Regions from separate parts of the Kitasatospora sp. NPDC058032 genome, predicted to be linked through region 2. Evidence: predicted binding sites of a transcription regulator. Region 2 holds the regulator's gene; the other holds the start of a gene.
The links. Region 2 encodes HrcA, which represses chaperone genes, less so after heat shock. Its sites were predicted from a motif close to TTNGCACTCNGNNNNNCNGAGTGCNAA; they were not measured.
Positions count from the first base shown of each region.

Region 1 (9,455 bases), on a different contig from region 2:
AACAGCTCGCGGCCGATCTCGGCGTTGCTGCGCCCGTGGCTCATGCCTTCGAGCACCTGGATCTCACGCGCCGTCAGGGTCGGCGCCGCGCCCATGTCCGGGCTGCGCAGCCGGCGGGGGGCGAGCCGCCAGGTCGGGTCGGCGAGCGCCTGGGTGACGGTGGCCCGCAGTTCGGCGCGCGAGGCGTCCTTGTGCAGGTACCCGCGGGCGCCGGCGGCGACCGCGAGGGCGACCCCGTCGAGGTCCTCGGCGACGGTGAGCATGATGATCCGGGCGCCCGGGTCGGCGGACAGCAGCCGCCGGACCGTCTCCACCCCGCCGAGGCCGGGCATCCGGACGTCCATCAGGACGAGGTCGGAGCGGTCGGCCACCCAGCGGCGGAGGACCTCCTCCCCGTTCGTCGCGGTGGTGACCCGGTCGACACCGGGTACGGTCGCGACCGCGCGGCGAAGCGCCTCGCGGGCGAGCGGGGAATCGTCGCAAACGAGAACGGAAGTCATGACCGTCGTCCTCCGCAGCTGATCCGCGTCACGTTGAGCCTCCTGGCTGGTACGAACCTCTTCGACACGGCCGATCGGCGTCAGACTCCGTGCTGATCGCCTGAGATTCCCCGCGATCGTTCCCGACGTCCGGCGTCCGCTAACCGCCTCCGCACTTCCAACGACCATCACTCGAATGAGTTACGGCCTTCGGGGCCATCTCCACCACTGTACGTGGCCGACCCGTTACCGATCAGCCGCATCGCGGTGCACACGCCGCACTTTTGCGCAGCTCGCGCGCGGTCGGCGTACAACCCGCACACCCGCGCGGGTCCGTGTGCGCCCGTCGGCCACCCGATTGCCACATCCGCGCCCGGCGGTCGCCGGCCCGGCAGGCATGCCCACTTTGCCCGGTTTCAGAGCTTTCGTATGGTCATTGACTGTTGTGCCACTCTGTGGGTGACTTGTCCATGGAGTTGCCGTAAGTCATATTTCCAGGTGTCCACACCGCGCCGGACGCCCGCCGTGCCGTCGCCGACGCAAGCCGCCGGCGACCGGCCCGCGGTCGACGACCTCTGAAGGGAATGAGCCATGGCAGATTTCTCCCGACTCCCCGGCCCCAACGCGGACCTCTGGGACTGGCAGCTCTCCGCGGCCTGCCGCGGGGTGGACAGCTCGCTCTTCTTCCACCCCGAGGGGGAGCGCGGCGCGGCCCGCAGCTCGCGCGAGGCGAGCGCCAAGGAGGTCTGCATGCGCTGCCCGGTGCGCACCGAGTGCGCCGCGCACGCGCTGGCGGTGCGCGAGCCGTACGGCGTCTGGGGAGGCCTGACCGAGGACGAGCGCGAGGAGATGATGGGCCGCTCGCGCAACCGGCTGGTGGAGGTGCCGCTCGCCGCGCCGAGTGCGGCCCAGCAGTAGAAACGCCAGGCTCCGCCCGACCGGGAAGAAACGTTACTTCCCGAAGTGACACCTGTTCGGGGCCCGCCCGGTCGACCCGGGCCCGGCACACCGGCGGGTCAGCGCCCCGCCGTCGCCCCCGCCGCCGCCCCCGCCAGCCGCTCCAGCATCAGCGCCACCGCCGGCACCTCCGCGAGGTCCGGCAGGGTCAGCGCGACCACCTGCCGCACCGCCGGCGCCCCCGAGACGGCGTGCACCGCCACCGGCACCACCCCGTCCGGCCGCACCGACTCCAGCGCCAGCCCGGGCAGCACCGCCACCCCGAGTCCGGCCGCCACCAGCCCGACCACCGCCGGGTAGTCGTCGGTCGCGAAGTCGATCCGCGGCTCGAAGCCGGCGCCCGCGCACAGCTCCACCAGGTGCCCCCGGCACTGCGGGCAGCCGGCGATCCACTGCTCCCCCGCCAGTTCGGCCAGCCCCACCGGCCCGCCGCGCCCGGCCAGCCGGTGCCCCGCGGGCAGCAGCCCGACCAGCGGGTCGTCCAGCAGCGGGGTGACCACCAGATCGGACCAGTCGGCCCCGGCGCTCAGCTGCTGGGCCTCCAGATTGGCCTCGGCGCGCGCCTCCCGGGGCGTTCCGTGCGCGGGCGCGGGCGCCGGCGCGAGAGTGGATCCGGGGGCCTGCGGGTAGCGGAAGGCGAGCGCGACCTCGCACTCACCGCCGCGCAGCATCGCCAGCGACTCCGGCGGCTCCGCCTCGACCAGCGACACGCGCACGCCCGGATGGCTGTCCCGCAGCCGGGCGACGGCGGGCGGCACCAGGGTCGAGCTGGCGGTCGGGAAGGACACCAGCCGGACCCGTCCGGCCCGCAGCCCGGCGATCGCGGCGACCTCCTCCTCCGCGGCGGAGAGCCCGGCGAGGATCCCGGTGGCATGCTTGAGCAGGACCCGCCCGGCCTCGCTCAGCTGCATCCCGCGGCCCGAGCGGACCACCAGCGGGGTGTCCACGGACTTCTCCAGGGCCTTCATCTGCTGGCTGATGGCGGGCTGGGTGCAGCCCAGCTCGCGGGCCGCGGCGGAGAAGGAGCCGGTGCGGGCTACGGCACGCAGGACGCGCAGGTGGCGGGCCTCGATCATGCCACCAAGATATAAGAGATTCTTTGCATTACGCAAAATTCAACTGATAGTTGAAGGCTGAAACAGCCTTGAACGGCCGCAGGCCCGGCCCGCCACCCCTCTCGGGGCGCGGACCGGGCCTGCGTCAGTGGCTGCGCTCAGCGGCTGCGGCCTCGGTGGCTACGGCCTCAGTGCGAGTGGCCGTGACCGCCGTGCGAGTGACCGTTGTCGGCCTCCTCCTCCTTCTTCTCCACCACGAGGGTCTCGGTGGTGAGCAGCAGGGAGGCGATCGAGGCGGCGTTCTCCAGGGCGGAGCGGGTGACCTTGACCGGGTCGATGACGCCGGCCTTGACCAGGTCGCCGTACTCGCCGGTGGCGGCGTTGTAGCCCTGGCCCTGCTCCAGCTCGGAGACCTTGGAGGTGATGACGTAGCCCTCCAGGCCGGCGTTCTGGGCGATCCAGCGCAGCGGCTCGTGCAGCGCCTTGCGGACGACCGCGACACCGGTGGCCTCGTCGCCGGACAGGCCCAGGCCGTCGTTCAGCACCTTGGCGGCGTGGACCAGGGAGGCGCCACCACCGGCGACGATGCCCTCCTCGACCGCGGCGCGGGTCGCCGAGATGGCGTCCTCCAGGCGGTGCTTGCGCTCCTTGAGCTCCACCTCGGTGGCGGCACCGACGCGGATGACGCAGACGCCGCCGGCCAGCTTGGCCAGGCGCTCCTGCAGCTTCTCGCGGTCCCAGTCGGAGTCGGTGTTGGCGATCTCGCCCTTGATCTGGGCGACGCGGCCGGCCACGGCCTCGCTCTCGCCGGCACCGTCGACGACGATCGTCTCGTCCTTGGTGACGGTCACGCGGCGGGCCGAGCCCAGCACGTCCAGACCGGCCTGGTCGAGCTTGAGGCCGACCTCCTCGGAGATCACGGTGCCGCCGGTCAGGACGGCCAGGTCGCCGAGGATCGCCTTGCGGCGGTCGCCGAAGCCCGGGGCCTTGACGGCCACCGCGTTGAAGGTGCCGCGGATCTTGTTCACCACGAGGGTGGACAGCGCCTCGCCGTCGACGTCCTCGGCGATGATCAGCAGCGGGCGGGACGAGCCGCCCTGCAGGATCTTCTCCAGCAGCGGCAGCAGCTCCTGGATGGAGGAGATCTTGCCCTGGTTGATCAGGATGTACGGGTCCTCCAGGACCGCCTCCTGCCGCTCCGCGTCGGTGACGAAGTACGGCGACAGGTAGCCCTTGTCGAACTGCATGCCTTCGGTGAAGTCCAGCTCCACGCCGAAGGTGTTCGACTCCTCGACGGTGATGACACCGTCCTTGCCGACCTTGTCGATCGCCTCGGCGATCAGCTCGCCGACCTGGGCGTCCTGGGCGGACAGGGTGGCGACGGCGGCGACGTCGTCCTTGCCCTCGATCTCACGGGCGACCGACAGCAGGTGCTCGGAGACGGCGGCGACGGCCTTGTCGATGCCCTTCTTCAGGGCGGCCGGGCCGGCGCCGGCGGCGACGTTGCGCAGGCCCTCGTTGACCAGGGCCTGGGCCAGCACGGTGGCGGTGGTGGTGCCGTCACCCGCGACGTCGTTGGTCTTGGTGGCGACCTCCTTGACGAGCTGCGCGCCAAGGTTCTCGTACGGGTCGTCGAGCTCGACCTCACGGGCGATGGTGACGCCGTCGTTGGTGATGGTCGGGGCGCCGAACTTCTTGTCGATGACGACGTTGCGGCCCTTGGGGCCGATGGTCACCTTGACGGTGTCGGCCAGCTTGTTGACACCGCGCTCCAGCGAGCGGCGGGCGTCCTCGTCGAACTGCAGGATCTTCGCCATGTTCCCTATTCCCTCGGGGGTGCGGCCTTCGCGGCGGCCGCTCGACTACGTGAACCAACAGCCACGCCCCGGTCCCCTGTCACTAGGGACACGGATCCGGGGCGTGGCTGGACGTCTTACTTCTCGATGATGGCGAGAACGTCGCGGGCGGAGAGCACCAGGTACTCCTCGCCCTGGTACTTCACCTCGGTGCCGCCGTACTTCGAGTACAGGACGATGTCACCGACGGCGACGTCGAGCGGCAGACGCTGGCCATCCTCGAAGCGGCCCGGGCCGACGGCCAGGACGACGCCCTCCTGGGGCTTCTCCTTGGCGGTGTCCGGGATAACCAGGCCGGAGGCCGTGGTGGTCTCGGCGTCGAGCGGCTGGACCACGATGCGGTCCTCGAGCGGCTTGATGGCAACCTTGCTGCTGGTGGTCACGTCCGAGCTCCCCTTCGGAGATTACGGGGTTTTCTAACGGGTAGGGGCGAACTCGCGCATCTGCCGTCGCGGGGGTCAGACACGCACTGTCGCGTTAGCACTCCCCCGGTGGGGAGTGCTAGTGATGACCATAGGCGGCGGTTAGCACTCAGTCAACCAGAGTGCCAACGACGCGCCCGGCGGTCCCGCGATCCGGATGAGTGACCGATGAGTAGCCGTACGCATGTGCGGGGGCGGCCCCGGCCCGCACACTCGGTCCATGACCACGGCACCGATCGCCACCCGGCCTCCCCGGTGGAAAGACCTGCTGTTCGCGGTGATCCTCCTGCCGCTGTTCCTCGCCCTGCCGTCCGCGGTCCTCCAGGTGACGTCGGCGTTCGTCCGGAGCGTGGCCCCGCACTTCTCCGCGGCCCGCTCGACCGCCTTGCTGGTGGTGGCCGGGCTGCTCGTGCTCGCCTCGGCCGGCCTGGTCGCCCGGTTCTCCTGGCGCGCCGGCCACCCGGTCGTCGCGGTCGCCGCCGTGCTGTCCCGGTTCGTCTGCCCGGCGGTCCTCCTGGTCGCCTTCAGCCAGGTCTGACCGGCGAGAATGGCGGGGTGGAGAACGACGACCTGCGGCCCCTGCTGACCGACCGGGGCCAGGCCCTGCTCGCCGAACTGCGCGACTTCGCGCCCGGGGAGGAGCTGGCGCTGGCCACCCGGCTGCGCAAGGAGCACCCCGCCGAGCTGGTCTCGGCCGCCTTCGGGCAGGCCCGGCTGCGGCAGCGGGCCCGGGCCAAGTTCGGCGCCGACGCCGACCTCATGTACTTCACGCCCAACGGCGTCGAGCAGTCCACCCGGCGCGAGGTCGCCGAGTGGCGGGCGCGCCGCTTCGCGGACCTCGGGGTGAAGCGGCTGGCCGACCTGTGCTGCGGGATCGGCGGCGACGTGCTGGCGCTGGCCCGGGCCGGTGTCGAGGTGCTCGCCGTCGACAAGGACCCGGCCGCCTGCGCCGCCACCGCCGCCAACGCGGCCGCGCTGGGCCTGGCCGACCGGGTCGAGGTGCGCTGCGCGGACGTCGCCGACGTCGACGTCACCGGCTTCGACGCGGTCTTCACCGACCCGGCCCGGCGCACCTCGCGCGGCCGGGTCTTCGACCCCGAGGCGTACGCGCCGCCGCTGTCCTGGGCGATCGAGGCCGGCCGGCGCACCCCGGTCGGGGCGCTCAAGGTGGCCCCCGGCATCCCGCACGAGGCGGTGCCGGCCGACGCGGAGGCCGAGTGGGTCTCCGACCACGGCGACGTCAAGGAGGCGGTGCTCTGGTTCGGCACCCGCGCCGAGCGCCCGCACCGCGCCACCCTGCTGCCGCAGCGGGTCAGCCTCACCGGCGGCGACCTGCCCGACCCGCCGGCCGGCCCGGTCGGCCGCTACCTCTACGAGCCGGACGGCGCGGTGATCCGGGCCCACCTGGTCGCGGAGGTGGCGCAGCGGGTGAACGGGCGGCTGATCGACCCGAAGATCGCCTACGTCACCTCGGACGAGCTGGTCGACACCCCGTACGCGCACGGCTTCGAGCTGACCGACGTGCTGCCGTTCCACATCAAGAAGCTCAAGGCGCTGCTGCGCGAGCGGGGCGTCGGCACCGTGGTGATCAAGAAGCGCGGCATGGCGATCACCCCGGAGGAGCTGCGCCGCCAGCTGAAGCCCGCCGGCCCGAACGAGGTCACGGTGATCCTCAGCCGCACCGACCACGGCCCGCTGATGATGCTCGGCCGGCCGGTGACCGGCCCGGCCGCGGCCGTTCAGCCGGCCGGCGCCGCGACGTAGTCCTCGAGACGGGCCACCGCGAAGCCCTGCTCCTGGATCCGGGCCAGCAGCTCCCCGAACATCTGCGTCATCGTCTCGCCCTTGAGGTCCTTCGGGCCCCGGAAGTGGGCGAGCACGATGTCGCCGGGCCGCAGCTTCTTGTCCGCCGCCTGGTACTGCATGTCGTGGATCTGCATCGACTCCCGCCACAGCACGATCGCCCGCGGCCCGCACTGCTGCACCGCGGTGTTGAGCGTCGGCGTGTTGGCGCCGTCGCCGTAGGGCGGGCGGAACAGCAGCGGCGGGGTGCCGTACTGCTGGGTGAGCGCGGCCTGGGCCTCGCAGACCTCGGACTTCTGCTTCTCCGGCGTCACCTTGCTCAGCTGCGCGTGGTCCACGGTGTGGTTGTGCACGTGGTTGCCGAGCGCCTGGAGCCGCTTGAAGTAGCCGTAGTCGTCCTTGACGATGTCGCGGGTCAGGAACATCGAGACCGGCACCTTGAGGTCGGTCAGCATCTCGACGAACTTCGGGTCCTTCTCGGCGCCGTCGTCGATGGTGACGAAGACGACCTTGTCGGTGGTCCGCACCTCGCTGAACACCGGGACCTGGCCGGTTCGCTGGAGCTTCACCGGCTTGTCGGCGGGGGCCGGGGGCGCGGGCGGCAGCGGGGTCAGGTGCCACTTCGCCCAGGCGGCGGCGTCCCCCTCGGCCGGGGCGGGGGAAGCGCTCGGCGGCGGGGTGGCCGCGCCCTGCTGCGGCGCGGCGGACCCGGCCGGGGCGGTGGTGCCGCCCGGCGCCACCAGCGCGGCGGACGCGGCGCCGCTGTCGCCCCCGCCCGAACACCCGGTGGCGGTGGCCAGCAGGGCCATGGCCCCCACCGCGTACACCGTCGTCCTGCTCCACCCGTGCCTGTTCACCGCGCCGTGCTCCCCGCTCCCGTTCAGCGATCCCACTCGCTAGCACGGTAACGCCACGGCGTTCGGTTCCCGATCGGACGTGCGAACGGGGGCCGGGATCAGCAGTGCACGGCCTACTCCACGTGCTCACTGGTGAAGGACCAGCGGTGCACCGGGCGGCCCAGCAGGCCGGCGGGCGGCTCGGCCACCGGCACCGGCTCGCCGGACCACCAGGTGATCAGCAGCACGCGCTCGCCGGGGGCGGCGAACAGCTCGGCGCGCTGCAGCCCGGCGCGACCGCGCAGCGCGGGCAGCGCGCTCTCGCGGACCCAGGCGGAGAGCTCGGCGCCGCGTCCGTCGGCGGCCCGGGCCTCCCACATCGCGGCGGTGGTGCTCACGCCTGCCCGCCCAGGGCCTGATAGGCCTGGCCGTGGAAGTCCGTGTGCGGGACGTGAACCTCGGTGACGGGCAGCGAGGAGTCCGCCGACAGGTCGAAGGAGGACGGCGCGCGGTCCCGCCAGACCATCTCGGAGCCCAGCGCGGCGACCATCGCGCCGTTGTCGGTGCACAGGCCCGGGCGGGGCACCCGCAGCCGGATGCCGGCCTTGTCGCAGCGCTGCTGGGCCATCTCGCGCAGCCGCGAGTTGGCCGCGACGCCGCCGCCGATCATCAGGTGGTCGACGCCGTTGTCCTTGCAGGCCCTGACCGCCTTGCGGGTCAGCACGTCGGTGACCGCCTCCTGGAAGGACGCCGCGACGTCGGCGACCGGAACCTCCTCGCCGGCCCGGCGCCGGGCCTCCACCCAGCGGGCGACGGCGGTCTTCAGGCCGGAGAAGGAGAAGTCGTACTCCGGGTCCCTGGGGCCGGTCAGTCCGCGCGGGAAGGCGATCGCCTTCCGGTCGCCCTCGCGGGCGGTGCGGTCCACCACCGGGCCGCCGGGGAAGCCGAGCCCGAGCACCCGGGCCACCTTGTCGAAGGCCTCGCCGGCCGCGTCGTCGATGGTCGCGCCGAGCGGGCGAACATCGCTGGTGATGTCCTCGCTGAGCAGCAGCGAGGAGTGCCCGCCGGAGACCAGCAGGGCCATCGTCGGGGAGGGCAGGCGGCCGTGCTCCAGCTGATCCACGCAGATGTGCGAGGCGAGGTGGTTGACGCCGTACAGCGGCTTGTCCAGGGCCCACGCGTACGCCTTGGCGGCGCTCACGCCGACCAGCAGCGCGCCGGCCAGGCCCGGGCCCGCGGTGACGGCGATGCCGTCCAGGTCGCTCGCCTTGACGCCCGCGGTGTCCAGGGCGCGCTGGATGGTGGGGACCATCGCCTCCAGGTGCGCGCGGCTGGCGATCTCGGGGACGACGCCGCCGAACCGGGCGTGGTCGTTGACGCTGGAGGCCACCGCGTCGGCGAGCAGGGTGGTGCCGCGCACGATGCCGACGCCGGTCTCGTCGCAGGAGGTCTCGATGCCGAGGACGAGCGGTTCGTCAGCCATGGGGGGTGTCCTTCTTCACGTCCGGTCGCGGGTGGTCCGCGGGTTCGTCGAGGTCTTCGGGGCCGGCGGCGCCGTCGACGGCGGCCGCGAGGTCGAGGCGCATCACCAGCGCGTCGACGTTGGCGGGCTGGTAGTAGCCGCGCCGGATGCCGACCGGCTCGAAACCCGAGCGCTCGTAGAGCCGCTGCGCCCGGGTGTTGTCCACCCGCACCTCCAGCAGCAGGTCCGCGCAGCCGCGCCGGGCGGCCTCCCGGACCAGGTCGGTGAGCAGCGCCGCGCCGAGGCCGGCGCCCTGGTGGCGGCCGTCGACGGCGATGGTCTGCACGTCGCCCTCCTCGGCCACCGCCATCAGCCCGGCGTAGCCGACGATCGTGCCGTCCGGGGCCTCGGCGACGGTGTAGTGGCGGGTGCCGCCGGGGCGGGCCTCGGCCAGCTCGGACCAGAACATGCCGGCGGACCAGGCGTCCTCGGGGAACAGCTCCAGCTCCAGCGCCAGCACCGGGGCGATGTCCCACCAGCGCATCGGGCGCAGCGTGGCGACGGGGGCGGCGGTGCGCACGGCCC
Region 1 covers NZ_JBHVRK010000003.1:162,682-172,136, forward strand. The annotation lists gene ACFVUH_RS06130 (response regulator transcription factor) at 1-500, opposite strand, end outside; gene ACFVUH_RS06135 (WhiB family transcriptional regulator) at 1,071-1,397, shown strand; gene ACFVUH_RS06140 (LysR family transcriptional regulator) at 1,496-2,512, opposite strand; gene groL (chaperonin GroEL) at 2,680-4,308, opposite strand; gene groES (co-chaperone GroES) at 4,425-4,730, opposite strand; gene ACFVUH_RS06155 (hypothetical protein) at 4,990-5,307, shown strand; gene ACFVUH_RS06160 (methyltransferase domain-containing protein) at 5,325-6,533, shown strand; gene ACFVUH_RS06165 (polysaccharide deacetylase family protein) at 6,509-7,429, opposite strand; gene ACFVUH_RS06170 (hypothetical protein) at 7,543-7,806, opposite strand; gene tsaD (tRNA (adenosine(37)-N6)-threonylcarbamoyltransferase complex transferase subunit TsaD) at 7,803-8,891, opposite strand; gene rimI (ribosomal protein S18-alanine N-acetyltransferase) at 8,884-9,414, opposite strand.
Region 1: the regulator HrcA is predicted to act here: its motif matches at 4,872-4,898, upstream of groES (co-chaperone GroES).

Region 2 (9,455 bases):
GGCTCCTCGGCGGCCAGCGCGGCGGCGTTGGGGTAGTGGGCGTGCGGGATCACCAGGACGTGCAGCGGGGCCTTCGGCGCGATGTCGCGGAAGGCGAGCACCCGCTCGGTCTTGCGCACCACGGTGGCCGGGATCTCGCCCGCCACGATCTTGCAGAACAGGCAGTCGGGCTGCGGCTCGCCGGCCATCGGGTTCTCCTCGCTGGTGCTGCTCGGGTGGGTGCGTACGGCGGCATGCTAGCGGAGCCGCCGCGCGGCGGGAGGCCGGACCGGCCTCCCGCCGCGCACGGTCTAGCACTGCCCGGGCAGCGGCGGCGGGGTCTTCGCCGGCCGCTCGGCGAGCGCCGCCAGGGCCAGCCGCACGCCCTCGGCGAGCTGCGGGTCCTCCCCCGCCGCCCAGGCGTGCGGCGGGAAGGGCACCTCGACGTCCGGGTCCACGCCGTGGTTCTCCAGGCCCCAGCCGACCCGCTCCGACCAGAACGCGTACTTCGGCTGGGTCACCAGGGTGCCGTCCACCAGCGAGTAGCGGCTGTCGATGCCGATCACCCCGCCCCAGGTGCGGGTGCCGACCACCGGGCCGATGCCGAGCGCCTGGATGGCGGCGTTGACGATGTCGCCGTCCGAACCGGAGTACTCGTCGGCCAGCGCGACGACCGGCCCGCGCGGCGCGTCCTCGGGGTACGGCGACGGATTGGCGACGTCCCGGGCGACGCCCCAGCCGACGACCCGCCGGGACAGCTTCTCGATCACCAGCTGCGAGGTGTGCCCGCCCCGGTTGCCCCGGATGTCGACGATCACGCCCTCCCGGGCCATCTCCGAGCGCAGGTCGCGGTGGATCTGGGCCCAGCCGGTGGTCTGCATGTCCGGGATGTGCAGGTAGCCGAGCCGGCCCTCGGACAGCTCGCGCACGGCGGCCCGCCGTCCGGCCACCCAGTCGTGGTAGCGCAGCGCCTCGTCGTCGGCCAGCGGGACGACCACCGGGTGGCGCCGGTCGGTGCCGTCCTTGCCGGCCACGGTCAGCTCCACCGGCTGCCCGGCGGTGCCCGCCAGCAGCGGCGCCGGGCCGGTCACCGGGTCCACCGGGCGGCCGTTGACCGCCAGCACGGCGTCCCCCGGGCGGATCGCCGCGCCCGGGGCGGCCAGCGGCGAGTGCGCCCGCGGGTCCGAGGACTCGCCGGGCAGGATCCGGGCGATCCGCCACACCTCGCCGTCGCGGACCAGGTCGGCGCCGAGCAGGCCCTGCCGGCGGGCCGCCTCGGTGTGCCGGCCGGGCGGCACCACGTACGCGTGCGAGGTGCCCAGCTCGCCGTGCACCTCCCAGAGCAGGTCCACCAGGTCGTCGTGCGAACCCAGCCGCTCCACCAGCGGGCGGTAGCGGTCCAGCACCCCCGCCCAGTCGACCCCGGAGAGGTCCGGGCGCCAGAAGTTGTCCCGCATCAGGCGGCCGTTCTCGTCGTACATCTGCCGCCACTCGGCCGCCGGGTCGACGGTCACCCGCAGCCGGTCCAGGTCGACGTCGATCTCCTCGTCCTCGCCGGACGCCTTGTGGCCGGCGGGCAGGATCCGCAGCTCGCCCTCGTCCAGCACCGCCAGCCGGGTGCCGTCGCCGCTCACCGCGAACGCGTCCAGGCCGTCCACCAGCTGCTCGGCCCGGCGCTTGCGGAGGTCGAAGCGCTCCAGGGTGGGCCGCGGGCGCTCGTCGTCCAGCGAGGCGGCCTCGTCGCCCAGCTCGCCGACCAGCGGGACGCGGGTCCACAGCACCCCGTCCTTGGCGGCCCGCAGGGTGCCGAACCGGCCGCCCTCGACCGGGAACGGCACGATCCGGTCGGCGATGCCGTCCAGGTCGACCCGGGTCACCGGCGGCGCGTCGGCCCCGCCCTCCTCGCCGTCCGGCCGCTTGCCCTTGGGCTCGTCGTCCTCGCCGCCGACGGTCCGCCCGGCCCGGCTCGGCCCGAACGGGGACGGCGTGTCGGCGGCCAGCGTGATCAGGTACGGGCGGCAGCCGTTGGGGAACGACAGGTCGAAGACGTGCGAGTCGTACACCGGGTCGAAGTTGCGCACCGAGAGGAAGGCCAGGTGCCGGCCGTCCGCGGTGAAGGCCGGCGAGTAGTCGACGAACCGCTGCGGGGTCGCCTCGCAGACCGTCCGGGTGGCCAGGTCGGCCAGCACGATCTGACGCAGCGACCACGGGCCGAGGGTCGGCTGCGACCAGGCCAGCCAGGCCGAGTCCGGGCTGAACGCCAGCCCGCCGACCTCGCCGTCGGTGCTGTGCGCCAGCTCGTGCACGGAGCCGTCGGCCAGCGAGACCAGCAGCACCCGGCCGTCGTGCGCGCCGACCGCCAGCCGCTTGCCGTCCGGCGAGACCACCAGCGCGCGGACCCGCCCCAGCTCCCCGGCGGCCAGCCGGCGGCGCTCGGCGCCGAGCGCCTCGGGCGCGTACTCGATCGCGTCCTCGCCCCCGGCGTCGGTCACCCAGACCACGCCCTGCGCGGCGTCCTCGCCCGCCGCGCCCGGCACCACCCGGGCCAGCCGCCCGCGCACGCCCGGTGTCTCGTCCAGCACCCGGGCCGGTCCCTCCCGGTGGGCCAGCCAGTGCACGGTGCCGCGCACCACCACCGCGCCCGCCCGGCCGGTGCGGTCCGGGGCGGCGCCCTCCAGCCAGTACGCGGCGGACACCGGGCGGGGCCGGCGGCCGGCGCGCGGGCCGGCCGGCCGGACGTCGAGGCGGCGCGGCTCGGCGCCCGCCAGGTCGTCCAGCAGCCACAGCTCGCCGGCGGCGTGCCAGACCACCCGGGCGCCGTCGGTGGCGGCGTCGCGGGCGTAGAAGCCCTCCGGGGAGCTGCCGTGGCGGCGCAGGTCGGAGCCGTCCGGGAGGCTGGAGTACGGCGCGCCGACGCCCTCGTGGTCGGAGAGGAACGCGATGCGCTCCCCGACCCACAGCGGCGACTCGATGTTGCCGTCCAGCTCCTCGTGGACCCGCTCGAAGCGCTCGGTGCCGATCCACAGCTTGCCGGCCCGCCCGCCCCGGTACCGCTTCCACCAGGCCGGCTCCACGCCGAACGCCGAGACCAGCAGCGCCCGGTCACCGCCCGGCTCGAAGGCCAGCCCGCCGACCGGGCCGTACGGCAGCCGCACCGGCTCGCCGCCGTCCAGCGGCACGGCGTGCGCCCAGGTGCGGCGCAGCGAGGCCTGCCCGGCGGCGGTGGTGGCGATCGGCCGGCCGTCCGCCGTCCAGCCGCGCAGCTGGGTCTGCGCGTCGCCCCAGTGGGTGAGCCGGCGGGACGGGCCGCCGTCCACCGGCGCGAGGTGCACCTCGGGGGCGCCGTCCCGGGTCGAGGTGAAGGCGACGTACCGGCCGTCCGGGGAGAAGCGGGGGCGGCGGACCGGGACGTGATCGGCCGTCAGCCGCCAGGCCCGGCCGCCGTCCAGCGGGGCGAGCCACACGTCGTTCTCGGCCACGAAGGTGATCAGGTCGCCGTGCAGGTGCGGATGGCGCAGATAGGCGCCCACGGGAGTGCTCTCGGGTTCGCTCACACCCGTCACCCTAGGCACCCGGCCGCGCCGCGCGCCCGGACTTTACCGACCCCGAACCCCCGCGGGGGACGCGCCCCTACGACCAGCGGCCGGTGCGGCCCAGCAGCAGCGCGCCGGCCGCCACCCCGGCGGTGGAGGTGCGCAGTACCGAGGGGCCGAGCCGGTACGGCTTCGCGCCGTGCTCGGCGAAGGCGGCCAGTTCCTCCGGGGAGACGCCGCCCTCCGGGCCGACCACCAGCACCAGGTCCCCGCCGTCCGGCAGCGCGGCCCCGGCCAGCGGCTCGGCGCCCTCCTCGTGCAGCACGGCCGCGAACGCGGCTCCGGCCAGCACCGGGGCCAGCTGCCGGGTGGTCATCGGCTCGCGGACCTCGGGGAAGCGCAGCCGGCGCGACTGCTTGCCGGCCTCCCGCGCGGTGGCCCGCCACTTGGCGAGCGCCTTGGCGCCGCGCTCGCCCTTCCACTGGGTGATGCAGCGCGAGGCCGCCCAGGGGATCACCACGTCCACGCCGACCTCGGTCATGGTCTCCACGGCCAGTTCGCCCCGGTCGCCCTTGGGCAGCGCCTGGACGACCACGATCCGCGGCGCCGGCTCCGGCTCGCGGCGCACGGCCGTCACCGTCACGTCGACCGCGTCCTTGCCGTGCACCGCCGCGACGGTGCCGTCCACGCCCAGGCCCAGACCGTCCGCCAGGGTGACCGCCTCGCCCGGCTCCAGCCGCTTCACCGCGGCCGCGTGCCGGCCCTCCGGCCCGTCCAGCCGCACCGGCGCGCCGGGCGCGGCGGCGGCGATCCGCTCGGTCTCGACGACGAACACGGGCGCGGTCATGCGGGGAACCTCCGGGGTGGGAACGGGAACGGGGACGCAAAAGGGGTGCCGAGGAAGCCTCGGCACCCCCGCGCGGGACGGCTACCGGCCGTTGAAGGCGTCCTTCAGCCGGGAGAACAGCCCCTGCTGCCCGGGCGCGAACTGGCCGGACGGCCGCTCCTCGCCACGCAGCACCGCCAGGCGGCGCAGCAGGTCCTCCTGCTCGGCGTCGAGCTTGGTGGGCGTCTGCACCTCGACGTGCACTATCAGGTCGCCCCGGCCGCCGCCGCGCAGGTGGGTGATGCCCCGGCCGTGCAGCGGGATGGACTGGCCGGACTGGGTGCCGGGCCGGATGTCGACCTCCTCCACCCCGTCCAGCGTCTGCAGCGGCACCTGGGTGCCGAGCGAGGCCGCCGTCATCGGGATGGTGACGGTGCAGTGCAGGTCGTCGCCGCGCCGCTGGAACACCGCGTGGGTGGTCTCGGCGATCTCGACGTACAGGTCGCCGGCCGGGCCGCCGCCGGGGCCGACCTCGCCCTCGCCGGCCAGCTGGATCCGGGTGCCGTTGTCGACACCGGCGGGGATCTTGACGGTCAGGGTGCGGCGGGCGCGGACCCGGCCGTCGCCGGCGCACTCCGGGCACGGGGTCGGCACGACGGTGCCGAAGCCCTGGCACTGCGGGCAGGGCCGGGAGGTCATGACCTGGCCCAGGAAGGACCGGGTGACCTGGGAGACCTCGCCCTTGCCGCGGCACATGTCGCAGGTCTGCGCGGAGGTGCCGGGGGCCGCGCCCTCGCCGCTGCAGGTGGTGCAGGTGACGGCGGTGTCGACCTGGAGTTCCTTGGTGGTGCCGAAGGCGGCCTCCTCCAGGGTGATCTCCAGGCGGATCATGGCGTCCTGGCCGCGCCGGGTGCGCGAGCGCGGGCCGCGCTGGCCGGAGGCGGCGCCGAAGAAGGCGTCCATGATGTCGGAGAAGCCGAAGCCGGCCGCCCCCGCGCCGAAGCCGCCCGCCCCGCCGCCGCCGTTGGGCGAGAGCGGGTCGCCGCCGAGGTCGTAGACCTGGCGCTTCTGCGGGTCGGAGAGCACCTCGTAGGCGGCGTTGATCTCCTTGAACCGCTCCTGCGTCTTCGGGTCCGGGTTGACGTCCGGGTGCAGTTCGCGCGCCAGGCGCCGGAACGCCTTCTTGATCTCGTCCTGCCCCGCATCCCGTCGGACGCCGAGTACCGCGTAGTAGTCCGTGGCCACCAAATGCTCCGCTTGTTCCGCCTGTAAGAGTGCTTGCGACTGCGGGACGCGCCATGTGGATGACGCGCGCCCGTTCCTACGACTCGGCCAGGATCTGGCCCACGTACCGTGCCACCGCTCGCACCGCCCCCATTGTGCCCGGATAGTCCATCCGAGTCGGACCGATCACACCCAGTTTGGCCACGCTTTCGTCGCCCGAACCGTAACCGACCGAGACGACCGACGTGGAATTCAGCCCCTCGTAGGCGATCTCGCGGCCGATCCGGACCGTCATCCCGGCGTCCGCGGTCTCACCCAGGAGGCGGAGCAGGACGACCTGCTCCTCCAGTGCCTCCAGCACCGGCTGGATGGTGAGCGGGAAGTCATGGCCGAAACGGGTCAGGTTGGCCGTGCCGGCCAGCATGATCCGCTCCTCGCTCTGCTCGGCGAGCGTCTCGAAGAGCGTCGCCAGCACGGTCGTCACGGTCGGCCGGTCGGCCGCCTCGAACAGCGCCGGCAGCTCGTCCAGCAGCCCGGGAACGTCCGGGAGGCGCTGGCCGGCGGCCCCCGCGTTGACCCGGGCCCGCAGATCCGCCAGCAGCGTCTCGCCGACCGTGCCCGGGCAGTCCACCAGCCGCTGCTCGACCCGGCCGGTGTTGGTGATCAGCACCAGCATCACCTTGGCCGGGGCCAGCGCGACCAGCTCGATGTGCCGCACCGTGGAGCGGCTCAGCGAGGGGTACTGCACCACCGCGACCTGGCGGGTCAGCTGGGCCAGCAGCCGCACCGTGCGGGCGACCACGTCGTCGAGGTCCACCGCGCCGTCCAGGAAGTGCCGGATCGCCCGCCGCTCGGGCGCGCTCATCGGCTTGACCTCGGCCAGCTTGTCGACGAACAGCCGGTAGCCCTTGTCGGTGGGGATCCGCCCGGCGCTGGTGTGCGGCTGGTGGATGTACCCCTCCTCCTCCAGCGCCGCCATGTCGTTGCGGACGGTGGCCGGGGAGACCCCGAGGTTGTGCCGGTCCACCAGGGCCTTGGAGCCGACCGGCTCCTCCGTCCCCACGTAGTCCTGGACGATCGCGCGAAGCACCGCGAGCTTGCGGTCGTCGAGCTGGCGGACCTCACCGGCCATGGGGCACGCACCTCCGTCTTCACGCGTTGTCCGTTGTGACACGCCGTTGTGGCATGTGTCCGCATTTCGAGCTGTCCGGTCCGGCCCCGCGGGGCCCCGGCCTTGGCACTCTGAACGCCCGAGTGCCAGATCCGTACCTGCCAGTGTAAGGCCCGGGTCCGACGGCAGGAACGGCCCGGCCGGAGTGATCCTGCCCGCAGTCCGCGGCGCGCGGATGATGCCGCGGGCCCGCCCGGGTGGCAGCATCGAAAGCGGACGGCGAACGGAGGAACAGCGATGTCGACCTCGGGCCAGCACACCCGTTTCGCCCCCGACCGCGGCCTGACCGGCCGGATGGTGGGGACGATGTTCCTGATCGGACTGCTGTACGTCGGCTTCACCGGGCTGCTCATCGCCCTGCTGCGCGGCGCCTGGCCGATCATCGTCCTGATCTCCGGCGGCCTTTTCGTCGCCCAGTTCTGGTTCAGCGACAAGATCACCGAACGGGCCATGGGCGCCCATCCGGTCACCCCGGAGCAGTACCCGCAGCTGCACGGCGCCGTCGACCGGCTCTGCGCGCTCGCCGACATGCCCAAACCGCGGGTCGCCGTCGCCCGCAACGACATGCCGAACGCCTTCGCCACCGGCCGCAACCCGCAGAACGCGGTGGTCTGCGTCACCACCGGCCTGCTGCGCCGGCTGGAGCCGGAGGAACTGGAGGGCGTGCTCGCCCACGAGCTGTCGCACGTCGCCCACCGGGACGTCGCCGTGATGACGGTGGCCGGCTTCCTCGGCGTCCTGGCCGGCGCGATGACCAGGATCGCCATGTACGGCGGCTTCATGGGCGGCGGGCGCAACAGCAACGACCCCAACGCCGCGATCGTCGCGCTGGTCGTCCCGCTGGCGTCGATCGCCGTCTACGCGATCAGCTTCCTGCTGACCCGGATGCTCTCCCGCTACCGGGAGCTGGCCGCCGACCGGGCCGCCGCCCAGCTCACCGGGCGGCCCAGCGCGCTGGCCTCGGCGCTCACCAAGGTGACCGGCCAGATCGCCGCCATCCCGACCAAGGACCTGCGCCAGGCGCAGGCCTACAACGCCTTCTACTTCGCCCCCGCGCTGAGCGCCCGCGAGGCCGCCACCCAGCTGTTCTCCACCCACCCGACGCTGGAGCAGCGGCTGGCCCAGCTCGCGAAGATCTCCGCACAGCTCGGCCGCTGACCCGTTGACCCTCCCTCCGGAAGGACCGCCGTGGGAATCCTGGACGCGCTGTTCGGCCGCACCAAGCCCGTCAAGCCCGACCTCGACCAGCTGTTCGGGGTGCCGTCCGCCGCGCTGACCCTGGAGGCCGCGGCGGGCTTCCGGCCCACCGGGCTCGGGTCGGTCTGCTTCGCCTCGGTCGAGGGCGGGGCCTTCGACGAGGTCGAACGCCAGGTCCGGGCGCTGCTGGACGCCGGCACCGAGCGCGGCGGCGTCCCCGTCGAGGCGTCCAAGGACGACTACGGCTACTCCTGGCTGCTCGCCCGGCACACCTCCGAGGAACTGCCCGACCTGGTCAACGACCTGCACGCGGTCAACAGCGAGCTGGAGGCGAACGGCTTCGGGCCGCAGCTGCTCTGCTCGCTGGTCGGCTTCCGCGACGCCGCGGGGCGCCGGCCGCTGGCCCTGGTCTACCTGTACAAGCGCGGTACCTTCTACCCCTTCGCGCCGCTGCCCGGCCGCGGGGAGAAGCGCGACAGCCCGCTGGAGCTGGAGGTCAACGCGATGCTCGGCAACGACCTGCGGCTGGAGAAGGACCTCACCCGCTGGTTCCCGGTCTGGGGCGCGCCGGGCCTGTGAGCGCGGGGGCGTGGACGCCGGGGCGCGGGGCGTGGACGCCGGGGCGCGGGGCGTGGACGCCGGGGCGCGGGCCCGGCGCGCGGGCCGGAAATCCGGTGGCCGCCGCTCCCCCGCTCACCTAGGGTCCGACCATGATCGACTGGAGTGCGCTCGAAACCGCCGCCCCGACCCCCGACACCCTCGCCGCCGTGAGCGCCGCCCTGCGGTCCGCCGACCCGCACGTGCGCGACACCCTCGCCTACGAGCAGCTGTGCCGCTGGGCACCCCTGCTCACCCCGGAGCAGCGCCTCGCCCTCGGCGACGAGATGGCCGAGCGGCTGTCCGACCCCGAGATCCAGGCCCGCACCTTCGCCCCGCTGGTCCTCGCCGAGCTCGCCGACCTCGGCGCCCACCGCCCCGCCTGGCTGGACGCCTTCGCCCACTGGTACCCCGCCGAGAGCGACCTGCGCGGCTGGGACGGCGAGCTCGGCTGGCTGCACGCCGTCGCGCACGGCGCCGACTACCTGGCCGCCCTCGGCCGCGGCCCGCTGCTCGCCGACCCGACGCCGCTGCTGGAGCTGGCCGCCGCCCGGCTGCTCGCCCCCACCGACCACGTGCTGGACGCCATGGAGGACGACCGGCTCGGCCTCGCCCTCGCCCAGATCCTCGCCCGCCCCGACCTGACCGAGCGCCAGGCCCTCGGCTGGCTCGACCCGATCGCCGCCCAGCCGCCGCGCCGCCCCTCCGCGACCTCCGGCGGCGTGCCCGCGGTCGTCTCCAACACCCTGCGCACCCTGCGGATGCTCCACGTGCTCGCCGACCGCGGCGTGCGCATGGAGCGCGGCGCCGACCCGGTGCCGCTGCCGCACTCGGCCGCGCTGCGCGAGCGGATCGCCGGGATCCTGGTGGTGAACTCGCCGTTCACCGGCTGACGCCTCGTAGACTCCGTGGAATGCGCAGCCGCCAG
Region 2 covers NZ_JBHVRK010000024.1:17,978-27,432, reverse strand. The annotation lists gene ACFVUH_RS29680 (histidine triad nucleotide-binding protein) at 1-188, opposite strand, end outside; gene ACFVUH_RS29675 (S41 family peptidase) at 291-3,533, opposite strand; gene ACFVUH_RS29670 (16S rRNA (uracil(1498)-N(3))-methyltransferase) at 3,610-4,359, opposite strand; gene dnaJ (molecular chaperone DnaJ) at 4,441-5,583, opposite strand; gene hrcA (heat-inducible transcriptional repressor HrcA) at 5,660-6,694, opposite strand; gene htpX (zinc metalloprotease HtpX) at 6,971-7,891, shown strand; gene ACFVUH_RS29650 (hypothetical protein) at 7,922-8,509, shown strand; gene ACFVUH_RS29645 (DUF2785 domain-containing protein) at 8,641-9,420, shown strand; gene ACFVUH_RS29640 (DUF3097 domain-containing protein) at 9,441-9,455, shown strand, end outside.